DNA from 3 places in the Microbacterium sp. BE35 genome. Region 3 is predicted to be linked to each of the others. Evidence: riboswitches for the same ligand, from Rfam matches in the RefSeq annotation. Region 3 holds a riboswitch; each other region holds the start of a gene.
What was found. Region 3 has a riboswitch for thiamine pyrophosphate ahead of J2Y46_RS02355 (ECF transporter S component). Riboswitches for the same ligand answer to the same signal wherever they lie in the genome.
Positions count from the first base shown of each region.

Region 1: another riboswitch for thiamine pyrophosphate. It lies ahead of thiC (phosphomethylpyrimidine synthase ThiC); the one in region 3 lies ahead of J2Y46_RS02355 (ECF transporter S component).
Region 2: another riboswitch for thiamine pyrophosphate. It lies ahead of thiM (hydroxyethylthiazole kinase); the one in region 3 lies ahead of J2Y46_RS02355 (ECF transporter S component).

Region 1 covers NZ_JAVDXD010000001.1:1,074,897-1,078,930, reverse strand. The annotation lists gene thiE (thiamine phosphate synthase) at 1-532, shown strand, start outside; gene thiC (phosphomethylpyrimidine synthase ThiC) at 591-2,324, opposite strand; TPP riboswitch at 2,323-2,431, opposite strand; gene J2Y46_RS04745 (TetR/AcrR family transcriptional regulator C-terminal domain-containing protein) at 2,499-3,041, opposite strand; gene J2Y46_RS04740 (biotin transporter BioY) at 3,188-3,832, shown strand; gene J2Y46_RS04735 (class I adenylate-forming enzyme family protein) at 3,946-4,034, shown strand, end outside.
Region 2 covers NZ_JAVDXD010000005.1:129,756-133,789, reverse strand. The annotation lists gene J2Y46_RS16525 (bifunctional hydroxymethylpyrimidine kinase/phosphomethylpyrimidine kinase) at 1-365, opposite strand, end outside; gene thiE (thiamine phosphate synthase) at 362-1,036, opposite strand; gene thiM (hydroxyethylthiazole kinase) at 1,033-1,851, opposite strand; TPP riboswitch at 1,842-1,936, opposite strand; gene J2Y46_RS16510 (DNA polymerase III subunit gamma and tau) at 2,092-4,034, shown strand, end outside.
Region 3 covers NZ_JAVDXD010000001.1:542,418-546,451, forward strand. The annotation lists gene J2Y46_RS02345 (energy-coupling factor transporter transmembrane protein EcfT) at 1-89, opposite strand, end outside; gene J2Y46_RS02350 (ABC transporter ATP-binding protein) at 86-1,561, opposite strand; gene J2Y46_RS02355 (ECF transporter S component) at 1,563-2,207, opposite strand; TPP riboswitch at 2,200-2,309, opposite strand; gene J2Y46_RS02360 (D-alanyl-D-alanine carboxypeptidase) at 2,347-3,996, shown strand; gene J2Y46_RS02365 (RbsD/FucU family protein) at 4,014-4,034, opposite strand, start outside.

The DNA of each region.
Region 1 (4,034 bases), 530 kb from region 3:
CGACAAGACCCTGGAAGGTGGCGAGCAGCTCGAGTTCTTGAGCATCCTCGCCGACGCGGCAGACCGCCACGGCAGGCTCTGGTCCGTCAACGACCGCGCCGACATCGCCCACGTCGCCGGCGCCCCCGTGCTCCACCTCGGCCAGAAGGACCTCCCGGCCCGGCTCGCCCGCAAGATCGTGGGACCCGAGGCGATCGTCGGCCTGTCCACCCACACCCCGGCGCAGGTCGACATCGCCGCCGACGCGGACGATCTCGACTACTTCTGCGTCGGACCGGTCTGGGCGACCCCGACCAAGCCCGGCCGCGCCGCCGTTGGGCCGGAGCTCGTCCGCTACACGGCGAGCATCTCCACGACACGCCCGTGGTTCGCGATCGGCGGCATCGACCTGACGAACATCGACGAGGTCGTCGCAGCCGGGGCCGAGCGTGTCGTTGTCGTCCGGGCGATCACCGAGTCGGATGACCCCGCCGACAGTGCGCGGCGACTGCGCGCCGCACTCCCCGCGACCGTGTCGGCCGCGGCCGCCTAGGACCTCATCCTCGCCTCCGACGGACATCCCGTCGTTCGGGTGAGCCATGCGTTGGCCTTCAGGGCTGACGGAGGGCGGGCGCGGGCACGTACACCTTCCCGCCGGATTCCCGGAATTCCGCTGATTTCTGCGCCATGCCGGCGGCCCGCGCGCCGTCGCCCGCGAGCCCGAACTCGTTGCGGATGTCTTGCGAGATCCGCATCGAGCAGAACTTCGGACCGCACATCGAGCAGAAATGCGCGGTCTTCGCCGGCTCGGCCGGCAGCGTCTCGTCGTGGAACTGCTCCGCCGTCACCGGGTCCAGCGACAGCGCGAACTGGTCGCGCCACCGGAACTCGAACCGCGCCTTCGACAGGGCGTCGTCCCGCAGTCGGGCACCGGGATGCCCCTTCGCCAGGTCGGCCGCATGTGCCGCGATCTTGTACGTGATCACCCCGGTCTTCACGTCGTCGCGATTCGGCAGCCCGAGATGCTCCTTCGGGGTCACGTAGCAGAGCATCGCGGTGCCGTAGCGGGCGATCTCCGTCGCCCCGATCGCCGACGTGATGTGGTCGTAGCCGGGCGCGACATCCGTCACCAGCGGTCCCAGCGTGTAGAACGGCGCACCGTCGCACAGCTCCTGCTGCCTCTCCACGTTCTCCCGCACCAGATGGAACGGCACGTGCCCGGGTCCCTCGACCATCACCTGCACGTCGTACTCCCAGGCCCGCTTCGTCAGCTCGGCGAGCGTGTCCAGCTCGGCGAACTGCGCGGCATCGTTGGCGTCGGCGATCGACCCCGGCCGCAGCCCGTCACCGAGCGAGAACGCGACGTCGTACTGGGCGAAGATCTCGCAGAGCTCATCGAAGTGGGTGTAGAGGAAGTTCTCCTGGTGGTGGGCCAGGCACCAGCCGGCCATGATCGACCCGCCCCGTGAGACGATTCCCGTCACCCGGTCGGCTGTCAGCGGCACGTACCGCAGCAGCACTCCGGCGTGGACGGTCATGTAGTCCACACCCTGCTCGCACTGCTCGATGACCGTGTCGCGGTACACCTCCCACGTGAGCGCCGACGCGTCGCCATTCACCTTCTCCAGCGCCTGGTAGATCGGCACCGTGCCGATGGGCACCGGCGAGTTGCGGACGATCCACTCGCGCGTCGTGTGGATGTCGTCGCCGGTCGACAGGTCCATGACGGTGTCGGCGCCCCACGTGGTCGCCCACTGCAGCTTGGACACCTCCTCGGCGATCGAACTGGTGACGGCGGAGTTGCCGATGTTGGCATTGATCTTCACCAGGAACGCCTTGCCGATGATCATCGGCTCCGACTCGGGGTGGTTCACGTTGCTGGGGATGATGGCGCGCCCGGCGGCGACCTCGGCGCGCACCAGCTCCACGTCGCAGTCCTCCCGCAGCGCGACGAACCTCATCTCCGGCGTGATCATCCCGCTGCGGGCGTAGTGCATCTGCGTGATCGTGCGCCCCGGCTTGGCACGCCGCGCGGCCCGCTTCTCACCCTTCCATTCCGCGGATGCTGCGCCCCGGCGCACTGCGGAACGCCCATCGTCCTGCAGATCCCGGTCGCGACCGTCGTAGCACTCGGTGTCCTCGCGTGCGGAGATCCACTGCTCCCGCAACGGCGGGAGCCCGCGCACCGGATCGCTGCCCGGACCCTGGGTGCGGTACACCGTCACCGGCGCGCTGACCGACCCGTCAGGAGACGGCTCCAGCGCGATCCGGTCCACCGGGACCCGGATGTCGTGTTCGGTGTCGTGCAGGTGCGCGAGAACGCGCGATGAATGGACAGCTTCCATGGAGGCGACTCCTACTTCCTTCGCCGGCATTACCCGGACAGGTTCGAACGGTCGCAGGCCGCGTCAGCCCGATCTCAGCCCTTGCGAGGGCACCCGTGTGGATAGCGCCACGCTACCGCATTCGTGCGAGGCGATCGGACGGAGGGCTGCGCGAGGAGTGCTGACGTTGTGAGATCAGCCGCGGATGCGACGCGACTCCAGTCCGCCGACGAGGAGGTCGACGCCGAAGGCGAACTCGGCGTCCGAGGCGCCCTCCTGTCGCTGATCGTCGATCTGGTCGCCGTGGACACCCAGCGCGCGGTACTGCTGCCGTTGCTGTTCATGCTCAACATGACCGAGCACGAAATGAAGCAGGACTGTGGTGGCCCGCTGGACAGATTCATCGTCGAAACCGCCAGCAGTGATCGCCGCCGCCAGGCTGTCCTGCGCCGCCTGGGACCCCAGGCCGAGCGCGAACGTGCTCGTCACCAGTTCGGCACCGTCGCGGTGAGCGAGCATCGCAGCACGGAGCGCGAACGCTTCCGTGCGGACGCGCGCAGCCCAGTCCCCCTCCGTCGATACGGCGTGCATCTCGGCGACGATCCGGTCGGCGAGCTCTGCGAGCAGGCTCTGCTTGTTGGGGAAGTGCCAGTACAGGGCGCTCGGCTGCACCTCCAGCGCGGCCGCAAGGCGGCGCATCGTCAGGTCGGGCAGGCCGTACTCGTCGAGGATCCGCATCGCGGCGCGCGCGACCTCGTCACGGGTATGACCCCGATGTCCTCTCGCCGACCCCATCACAGCACTCTACTGAACAGCGTTATAGTGAACACTGTTCAAGTGAACGTCGTTCAGGATCACCGTATCCGTCGAAGGGACCTCGTCCGATGGCCAATCCCCCCGAATCCTCGCTCGCCCCGCAGACCGGCGTCCGCACGCTCGACGCGACCGCCTTGGCGCGCGTCGCCGTGTTCGCCGCGATCATCGCCGTGCTGGGGCTGCCCGGCGGCTTCACGATCCTCGGGTCAGTGCCGATCACCGCGCAAACGCTCGGCGTCATGCTCGTCGGCGCCATCCTCGGCCCGTGGCTCGGCGCGCTGTCGGTCACCGTCCTGCTCGGCCTCGTCGCGGTCGGGATGCCGCTTCTCGCGGGTGGACGCGGCGGCATCGGCGTCTTCTTCGGCCCGTCCGCCGGGTACCTGCTCGGGTGGATCGCCGGGGCCATCGTGATCGGACTCATCGTGCTCGCCGGCGGACGCAAGCCCACGACCTGGCGCACCCTGCTCGGCGTCGTGGTCGGCGGCATCCTCGTGGTCTACGCGTTCGGCATCCCAGTGCAGAGCCTCGTCACGCGCCTGCCGCTCGTCGAGACGGCCCTGATGAGTCTTGTGTTCGTGCCCGGCGACCTGGTGAAGGCCGTGCTGACGACGGCGATCGTGGTGACGCTCGTGCGCGCCTACCCACGGGCATTCCGCCGCGACTGGACATCGAGGTCCAAGACGTTGGACAGTGACCGCGCGCTTGTGTCGTGATTGTCCCGGTCCGCGGAGATGCACCAGATCTGATCAGGCGGGTGCGGCGGACCCGGGATGCCGGTGACGTGCCGCTCGTCTGTGACCCCCGGTGGTCACGCGCTCAGCGAGAGTTGGCGCTGGCCGCGGTGGCGCAGGCGGGTGCTGCGGAGAATGTGGGCTGGGCGACCCTGACATCGGGCAGCAGCGGCCGGCCGCGAAT
Region 2 (4,034 bases), on a different contig from region 3:
GGGTCGAGCACCACGATCGGCGGGCGCACGCGTCCGAGCCACTGCCGAACGGTGGTGATGATCTCCGCCGACTGCAGCATGCCGATCTTGACCGCGTCGATCTCGACGTCGTCCGACACGGCGTCCAGCTGCGCGGCGAGGAACGCCGTCGGCGGCACGTGCACGTCGCGCACGCCGAGCGTGTTCTGCGCCACGAGTGCGGTGACCACGGCCATGCCATAGCCGCCGAGGGCGCCGATCGACTTGAGATCCGCCTGCACACCGGCGCCGCCGGTCGGGTCGGTGCCGGCGATGCTGAGCACCCGCGGGATCGACACGGCTCGAACCGGCGTCGGTGCAGGCGCGGCGAGCGAGGTGCCGGTCACTGCGCGACCCCCTCGAGCGAGGTCGCATCGGCTGCGCTCCGCAGCGCGCGGGCCGCCGCGGCCGGGTCGTCCGCGCCGCAGATCGCCGACACGACCGCGACGCCCGCAGCCCCGCAGTCGCGCAGGGCAGCGACATCCGACTCGGTCACCCCGCCGATCGCGATGCACGGCAGGTCCGCGCCCGCGGCGAACGCCGCGAAGCCCTCGACGCCGAGCGCCGGCGGGTGGTCGGGCTTCGTCGACGTCGGCCGGATCACCCCGACCCCGAGGTAGTCGATCGTGCCGTCGCGGGGGAGACGCGCTGCAGCCCGATGCTCCGCGGAGTTCGCGGTCCATCCGATCACGGCCTTCGACCCGAGCAGCCGGCGCGCCGTTTCGGGCGGGAGGTCGCTCTGTCCCAGGTGGACGCCGTCGACGCGGGCTCCGGCATCCTGGGCGGCGACGGCCACGTCGACGCGGTCGTTGACGAGGAGCAGGCAACGGCGGTCGATGACGTCCGAGAGGGCTCGCGCCTGGCGCAGCATTTCGCGGGCGGTCACCGACTTCGCTCGCAGCTGCACGACGTCGACCCCCGCGCCGACCGCGGCGTCGACGACCTCGAGCAGTCGGTCGAACGGCAGGCGGTCGTCGGTCACGAGGTGCAGCGCGAGACGCGCGCCGCGCCTCGTCATCGGATCGCCAGCACGTCGGCGACGCGCGCGTCGAGCTCGGCCGGTGCTGCGGCCACGGCGTCGAGCGCGTCGAGCAACGCCACGCCGAAGGTGCCCGGTCCCTCCGCGCGGGCCGCGGCCCGTTCGGACGCGACCGCGTAGAGGACGGACGCCGCCACCGCCGCCTCGAACGGAGCACACACGCCGACGAGCGCGGCCATCACCGCGCCGAGCGAGCAGCCGCCGCCGGTGACGCGCGTGAGCAGCGCATCCCCACCATGGACGCGGACCACCCGCTCGCCGTCGGTCACGAGGTCGACCGGGCCCGACACGGCCACCACGCCGCCGGTGCTCAGCGCGAGGGATCGCGCGGCGCCGGCCGCGGCATCCGTTCCGTCCGTCGCATCGACTCCGCGACCGCCGCCGCCTCCGCCGGCGAGGGCGAGGATCTCGGAGGCGTTGCCGCGGATGATCGCGGGACGGTGCTCGAGAAGCTCGGCGGCGAGGGCCGTTCGCACGGGCAGCACGCCGACCGCGACCGGGTCGAGCACCCACGGGGTGCCGGCGCGCACCGCTTCCCGGGCGGCCTCGCGCTGCTCGGCGGTCGGGGTGCCCAGGTTGACGAGCACGCCGTCGGCGACGCCGGCGAAGAGCCCGGCCTCGCCCGGTATGTCGGACATCGCGGGGGCGGCGCCCACCGCCAGGAGTGCGTTCGCGGTGTAGTTCGTCACCACCGAGTTGGTGATGCACTGCACCAGGGGCGAGGTCTCCCGCAGCGCCGTCAGCGCGGCGGCGGGGGAGAGGGCGGACAGGTGTGCTTCGGTGCGCGCGTTCATCGCGACATCCCTTCGCTCGCATGATCGAGATCAGGTTCGACGGGTGTGTTCTCAGCCCGCCGTGCGGGCACCCCGTGTCACTGCCGAGCAATCTAGCAGGGGATCCCGACGGGCCATCGCCGTGTGTCGCCGGCCGGCGCGGCTCGGGTCCGACCTCCGTCGCCGAGCCTGTCGAGGTGCGGTCGCGGTGCGATGGGCTGAGCCTGCCGAAGTGTCGGCCCCACGCCGTAGGCTGGGGGAGTGACCACCGCCCTCTACCGCCGCTACCGGCCCGAGTCGTTCGGCGAGATGATCGGGCAGTCGCAGGTCACCGAGCCGCTCATGACCGCGCTGCGCGGCGACCGGGTCGGTCATGCGTATCTGTTCTCGGGCCCCCGCGGGTGCGGAAAGACCACGTCGGCGCGCATTCTCGCCCGGTGCCTGAACTGCGCGCAGGGCCCGACCGACACGCCGTGCGGCACGTGCGACAGCTGCGTCGAGCTCGGCCGTGGCGGCGGAGGTTCGCTCGACGTCGTCGAGATCGACGCGGCGAGCCACAACGGCGTCGACGATGCCCGAGACCTGCGCGAGCGCGCGGTGTTCGCGCCGGCCCGCGACCGGTTCAAGATCTTCATTCTCGACGAGGCGCACATGGTCACCCCGCAGGGCTTCAACGCCCTGCTCAAGCTCGTCGAAGAGCCGCCCGACCACGTGAAGTTCATCTTCGCGACGACCGAGCCCGAGAAGGTCATCGGCACCATCCGGTCGCGCACCCATCACTACCCGTTCCGGCTCGTGCCTCCGGCCGCCATGCTCGAGTACGTCGAGCAGCTGTGCGCGCAGGAGAGCGTGAACGTCGAGCAAGGCGTGCTGCCGCTCGTCGTGCGCGCGGGCGGCGGATCGCCCCGAGACACCCTGTCGCTGCTCGACCAGCTGATCGCCGGCTCGGAAGACGCCAAGGTCACCTACGCCCGCGCGGTCGCGCTGCTGGGCTACACTCACGCCGAGCTGCTCGACGAGGTGATCGACGCGTTCGCCGCCTCTGACGCATCGGCCGCCTTCGCCGCGGTCGACCGCGTGGTGCAGACCGGGCAGGACCCGCGCCGCTTCGTCGACGACCTGCTCGAGCGCCTGCGCGACCTCATCGTCGTGTCGGCGACCGGACAGGGCGCCGCCGCCGTGCTGCGGGGCGTCTCGGCCGAAGACCTCGCGCGCATGCAGCGCCAGGCCGACGCGTTCGGTCCGTCGCGGCTGTCGCACATCGCCGACCTCGTCATCGCGACCCTCGACGACATGACCGGCGCCACCTCGCCGCGTCTGCAGCTCGAGCTGATGGTCGCCCGCGTTCTGGCGCGCGGCGCCGCTCCCGTCGCCGCGCCCACGGCAGCTGCTGCACCCGCTCCCGCTTCGACGGCTCCCGCCGCCACCGCACCTGCAGCCGCTGCGCCCGCCGCCACTGCACCTGTACCTGCAGCCGCTGCAGGTACCCCGCCAGAAGTGGCTGCGCCGGCGGCTCAGGTCGCGCAGCCTGCCGAGCCCGCGCCTGTGGCGTCCCCTCCCGTCCCCGCCGGCCCGGTCACGCTCGACCGCCTCCAGCAGGCTTGGCCGCACGTGCTCGCGCAGCTCGAGAACGTCAGCCGCTCGTCGTGGATGCTCGCTTCGGGCGCCCGTACCGTGGCGCTCGACGACGACGTGCTCACCCTCGCGTTCTCGAGCCAGAGCGACGTCGCGAAGTTCAAGCAGCTCGCCGCGGGCAAGGGACCCAGCGAAGACCTGCGGCAGGCGATCCTGGCCGTGCTCGGCATCCGCGTGAAGTACATCGCCCGTCACGACGCAGCCGGCGGCTCCGGTGGAACCGGCGGTGCGGGCGGCCCGGTGGCGCCGGCACCCTCCGGCCCCGGTCGCGAAGCTCCGCGCCAGGCGGCCGCAGCCGAGGCGCCGGCCGCCCGCGCCACGGTCGCCCCGCCGAGCGGGTCGCGGCCTGCGCAGGCGGCGTCACCGCGTGCGTCGGCACCTGCTGCGCCCGCCCCGGTAGCGGCTGCGCCGCGTGCGACAGCTCCCGCGGCGCAGCGTGCGACAGCTCCCGCCGCGCCGCGACCGACCACGCCGGCTGCGGCTGCGCCGGTCACCGACTGGGCCGTCGCACCCATCCCGTCCGACGACGACGCGCCGCCGCCCGACCCGGGCCCCGCCGCCTTCCCCGC
Region 3 (4,034 bases):
AGCACGATCTTGGTGACCGGATTCACGCCGTCGAGCCAGGCGCGGGGGGCTGCCTCGACCTCCGGGGTGCGGGCGTCGACGGCGGTCACGATCCCACCCCCGCGCGCACCGGCTCCCCCAGCTCGATGCGGTGGCCGCCGAGGTGACGCAGCACATCCTCGTCGTGGGTGACGGCGACGACGGTCGTGCCGGCGGCGATCTCGGACTGGAGCAGCTGCACGAGCTCGATCCAGCCGCGGCGGTCCTGCCCGAAGGTCGGTTCATCGAGCATGATCACCGGGGGCGCGTCGGCGAGCACGGTCGCGACCGAGAGCCGGCGCTTCTGACCGCCCGAGAGTGTGAACGGGTTCGCGGCGGCGAGCGGCGCGAGGTGCAGCCGCTCGAGCAGCTCGTCGACGATCTGGCCGACGGTGGCCGGATCGACGCCGCGCGAGCGCGGCCCGATGGCGAGCTCGTCGCGCACGGTGGAGGCGAGGAACTGGTGCTCGGGCTCCTGGAACACCGTGCCGATGCGCGTGAGCAGCTCGCGCGAGGTCCACTTCGACGGGCGCCGGCCGGACCGCCCCGCGAGCTCCGGCGCGGTTTCGACGCGACCCGCCGCCTCAGGCAGCAGCCCGGCGAGCGTCAGGGCGAGCGTGGACTTTCCGGCGCCGTTCGGACCCGTGATCACGGTCGCGGCAGCGCGAACAACGGCGAGGTCGAGCCCCGAGCGCACGATCGTGCGGCCGTCGCGGGAGATCGAGAGAGCGGATGCCGCCACCGCCGCCGATGCATCGGCCCGGGCGGAAGCGAGTACGGGCAGATCGACCGAGTGGCCCGGGATCCACACCCCCGCGGCGGCGAGCGTGGCACCGTGGCGCGCGAACACCTCGGCGGGCGTCCCGTCGGCGAGGAGCCCACCGTCGGCGCCGACCACGATGACGCGATCCATGAGGTCCGCCCACACCGCGGTGCGGTGCTCGATGACGACGAGCGTCGCGCCGCTCTCCTGCACTGCGCGCTCGACGGCGTCGCGCACCTCACGGACGCCGTGCGGGTCGAGGTTGGCGGTGGGCTCGTCGAGCAGGAGCACCCCTGGCCGCATCGCCAGCACGCCGGCGAGGGCGAGTCGCTGCTTCTGTCCCCCGGACAGTGCCTTGGTCGGCCGGGTGAGAGGCACGTCGAGCCCGACGGCGTCGAGGGCTTCTGCGACCCGAGCGGGGATCTGCGCGGCCGGGACACCGAGGTTCTCGCAGCCGAACGCCACATCGTCTCCCACCCTCGACAGCACGACGCCGGCGTCAGGGTCCTGGAGCACGAGCCCGACGCGACCGCGGTGAGCCTCGGCACGTCCACCGTCGATGAGGAGGGTGCCGGTCTCGTCTCCCTCGTCGGCACCGCCGAGCAGACCCGCCATTCCGGCGAGGAGCGTCGACTTGCCCGCGCCCGATGCGCCGAGCAGGAGCACGCGCTCCCCGGGCTCGATCGTGAACGAGACGTCGTGGACGGCAGCCGCCCGGCGTCCGCCGTAGCGCCACCCCCAGCCCGCCGCGGTGATGCGGGCGGGGCGGGTCGCCGTCACGTCAGACCTCGCGGCGCGCTTCGCGTCCGACGGCGAAGCGGTTGAGAGCACCGGTCGCGGCGAGCCCGCGCACCGCGAGCCAGCCGACGAGGCCCGCGAGCAGCGCGCCCGAGACCGCCAGCGACACCAGGTAGATGACGTTGAACTCGACGGTCTTCAGGATGTTGGGCGAGCTGCCGTAGAACAGCTCGAACACCCAGGCGCCTACCGCGGCGCCGACGCCGGCGAGCATCGCGACGGGCAGCGTGAAGCGGCGGTAGAGGAAGATCGCGAACACGAGCTCGGCGCCGAGGCCCTGCACGATGCCCGAGAAGAGGGTCGACACGCCCCACACGTTGCCGATCAGCATCGACACGAGCGCGGCGATCACCTCGACGAGCAGCGCGGCACCCGGCTTGCGGATGACCAGGCCGCCGATGACGCCGCCGATGAGCCAGATGCCGACGGCGATCCCGCCGAGGCCCGGGGTGAGTCCGTCCATGGCGACGAACCAGGTGCCGCCGATGGTGTTCCAGGCCCAGAACACCAGGCCGATCGCGACGCCGAGCACCGCGGCGACGACGATGTCGACCACCCGCCAGCGGAGGCTCCGGGGGGCCTTCGAGTGAGCCGCAACGGGGGTGGATGCGGACGTGGACGCGTGCATATGAGCTCCTCCCTGCGCCGGCATGATCCGGATCAGGTTCGACGGTCGAAGCGTGGATCGCTTCCTCTCAGCCCGGCTCACCGGACTCCCGTGGTTATGGCGACGAGTATACCGCCGGCTCAGCAGGTATTTTGGGGGGGTGACATCGGACGACACCCCTGCACCCACGCGTCGCGCGCGGCGCGCGCAGACCGGTGCCGTCCCGGTTGCAGGTTCCGAAGACGTGCCCGACGGCGGCATCCTCACGATCCAGACGGGTGAGACGGATGCTGTCTACCCGCCGTCGACCACCGCCGCGGTGGACGTGACCGCCGCCGCTCCGACGATCGCCACGGTGCCCGTCGCCGAGGTGCCGTCGGTCGCGACGTGGAACGCCGCGGAGCCTGTCGAGCCGTCCGACTTCGCGCTCCCGACCGGCCTCGGCACCCCGACCGTCACCGCGGTCACCGGCGGGCACACCGCACTCGCCTGGGTCGACGAATCCCTCGTCGAGCACGGCGCAGCCCCCGCCGACCTGACCGCGGCCGCGACCCCGTACGTGGCGGTCGAGGCCGACCTCCTCTCCGATGCCCCGCGCCGCTCCCCGTTCCGCGCCGCCGTCGTGGTTCCCACGCTCGCGATCGCCGCCGTCGTCGGCGCCTATGCGGCGACGACCATGCTGTGGCCGCTGCACGCCGTCGCCCCCACCGTGACCGCGATGGAGGTGCAGCCGATCGCGGCGCCCGCCGCCGCGCCGGCGTGGCCTGCTCAGGGCAGCGCGGCCGAGGCCGTCGCCGGCATCCCGGGAACGCTCGCCTCCACGGCCGACCCCGACGCGATCGCCAGCATCACCAAGGTCGTCACCGCACTCGTCGTGCTCGAGGAGATGCCGCTCGCCGTGGGCGAGCAAGGACCGGAGTACCGCTTCACGTCCGCCGACCGCTCGCGCTACTGGCAGTACCGCGCAGGCGGCGAGTCGGCGCTCGACGTCCCGGTCGGCGGCTCGCTCAGCGAGTACCAGATGCTCGAGGGCATGCTCATCGGCTCGGCGAACAACTACGCCGACCGGCTGGCCCAGGGGATCTGGCCCTCCGACGCCGTCTACGCCTCGGCCGCCAACGCGTGGCTGACGGCCCACGGCGTTCCCGGGATCACGGTCCGCGAACCCACCGGAATGGACGCGCGCAACGCCGCGAGCCCCGAGGCCCTCGTGACGCTCGCCCAGAAGGCGCTCGCGCATCCTGTCATCGCGGAGATCGTCGCGAAGCAGTCGGTCGACCTCCCCGGCGCCGGGCATGTCGAGAACACGAACGGCCTCCTCGCCGATCCGGGCGTCGTCGGGGTCAAGACCGGCACCCTCGACGCGTGGAACCTGCTCTCTGCCAAGGACGTCACGATCGGCGACAGGACAGTGCGCCTCTACGCGTCGGTGCTGGGTCAGCCAGATGACGAGGCACGCCTCGCCGCATCCCGTGCGCTCTACGCGCAGATGGAGGCTGAGCTGCAGCCCAAGCCCTCGGTGACGGCGAGCACCGTGGCGGGCCAGGTCGAGACGCTGTGGGGCGACAAGGTCGACATCGTCACGTCCGCAGACGCCTCGGTGATCCTGTGGAACGGCGGCAGCGGCACCGTCGCGACCACCTACCACCTCGGCGACAGCCGCGATGCCGGCGATGTCGTCGGCTCGCTCAGCGTCACCGGACCGCTCGACGCCACCACCGTCGACCTGAAGCTCGCGGCCGAGATCACGGACCCGTCGCCGTGGTGGCGCCTCACGCACCCGCTGGACCTCTTCGGTCTCAACGGCTGAGGCGCCGAGAGACCCGCTCAGGCGGCCGGGTAGCCGAC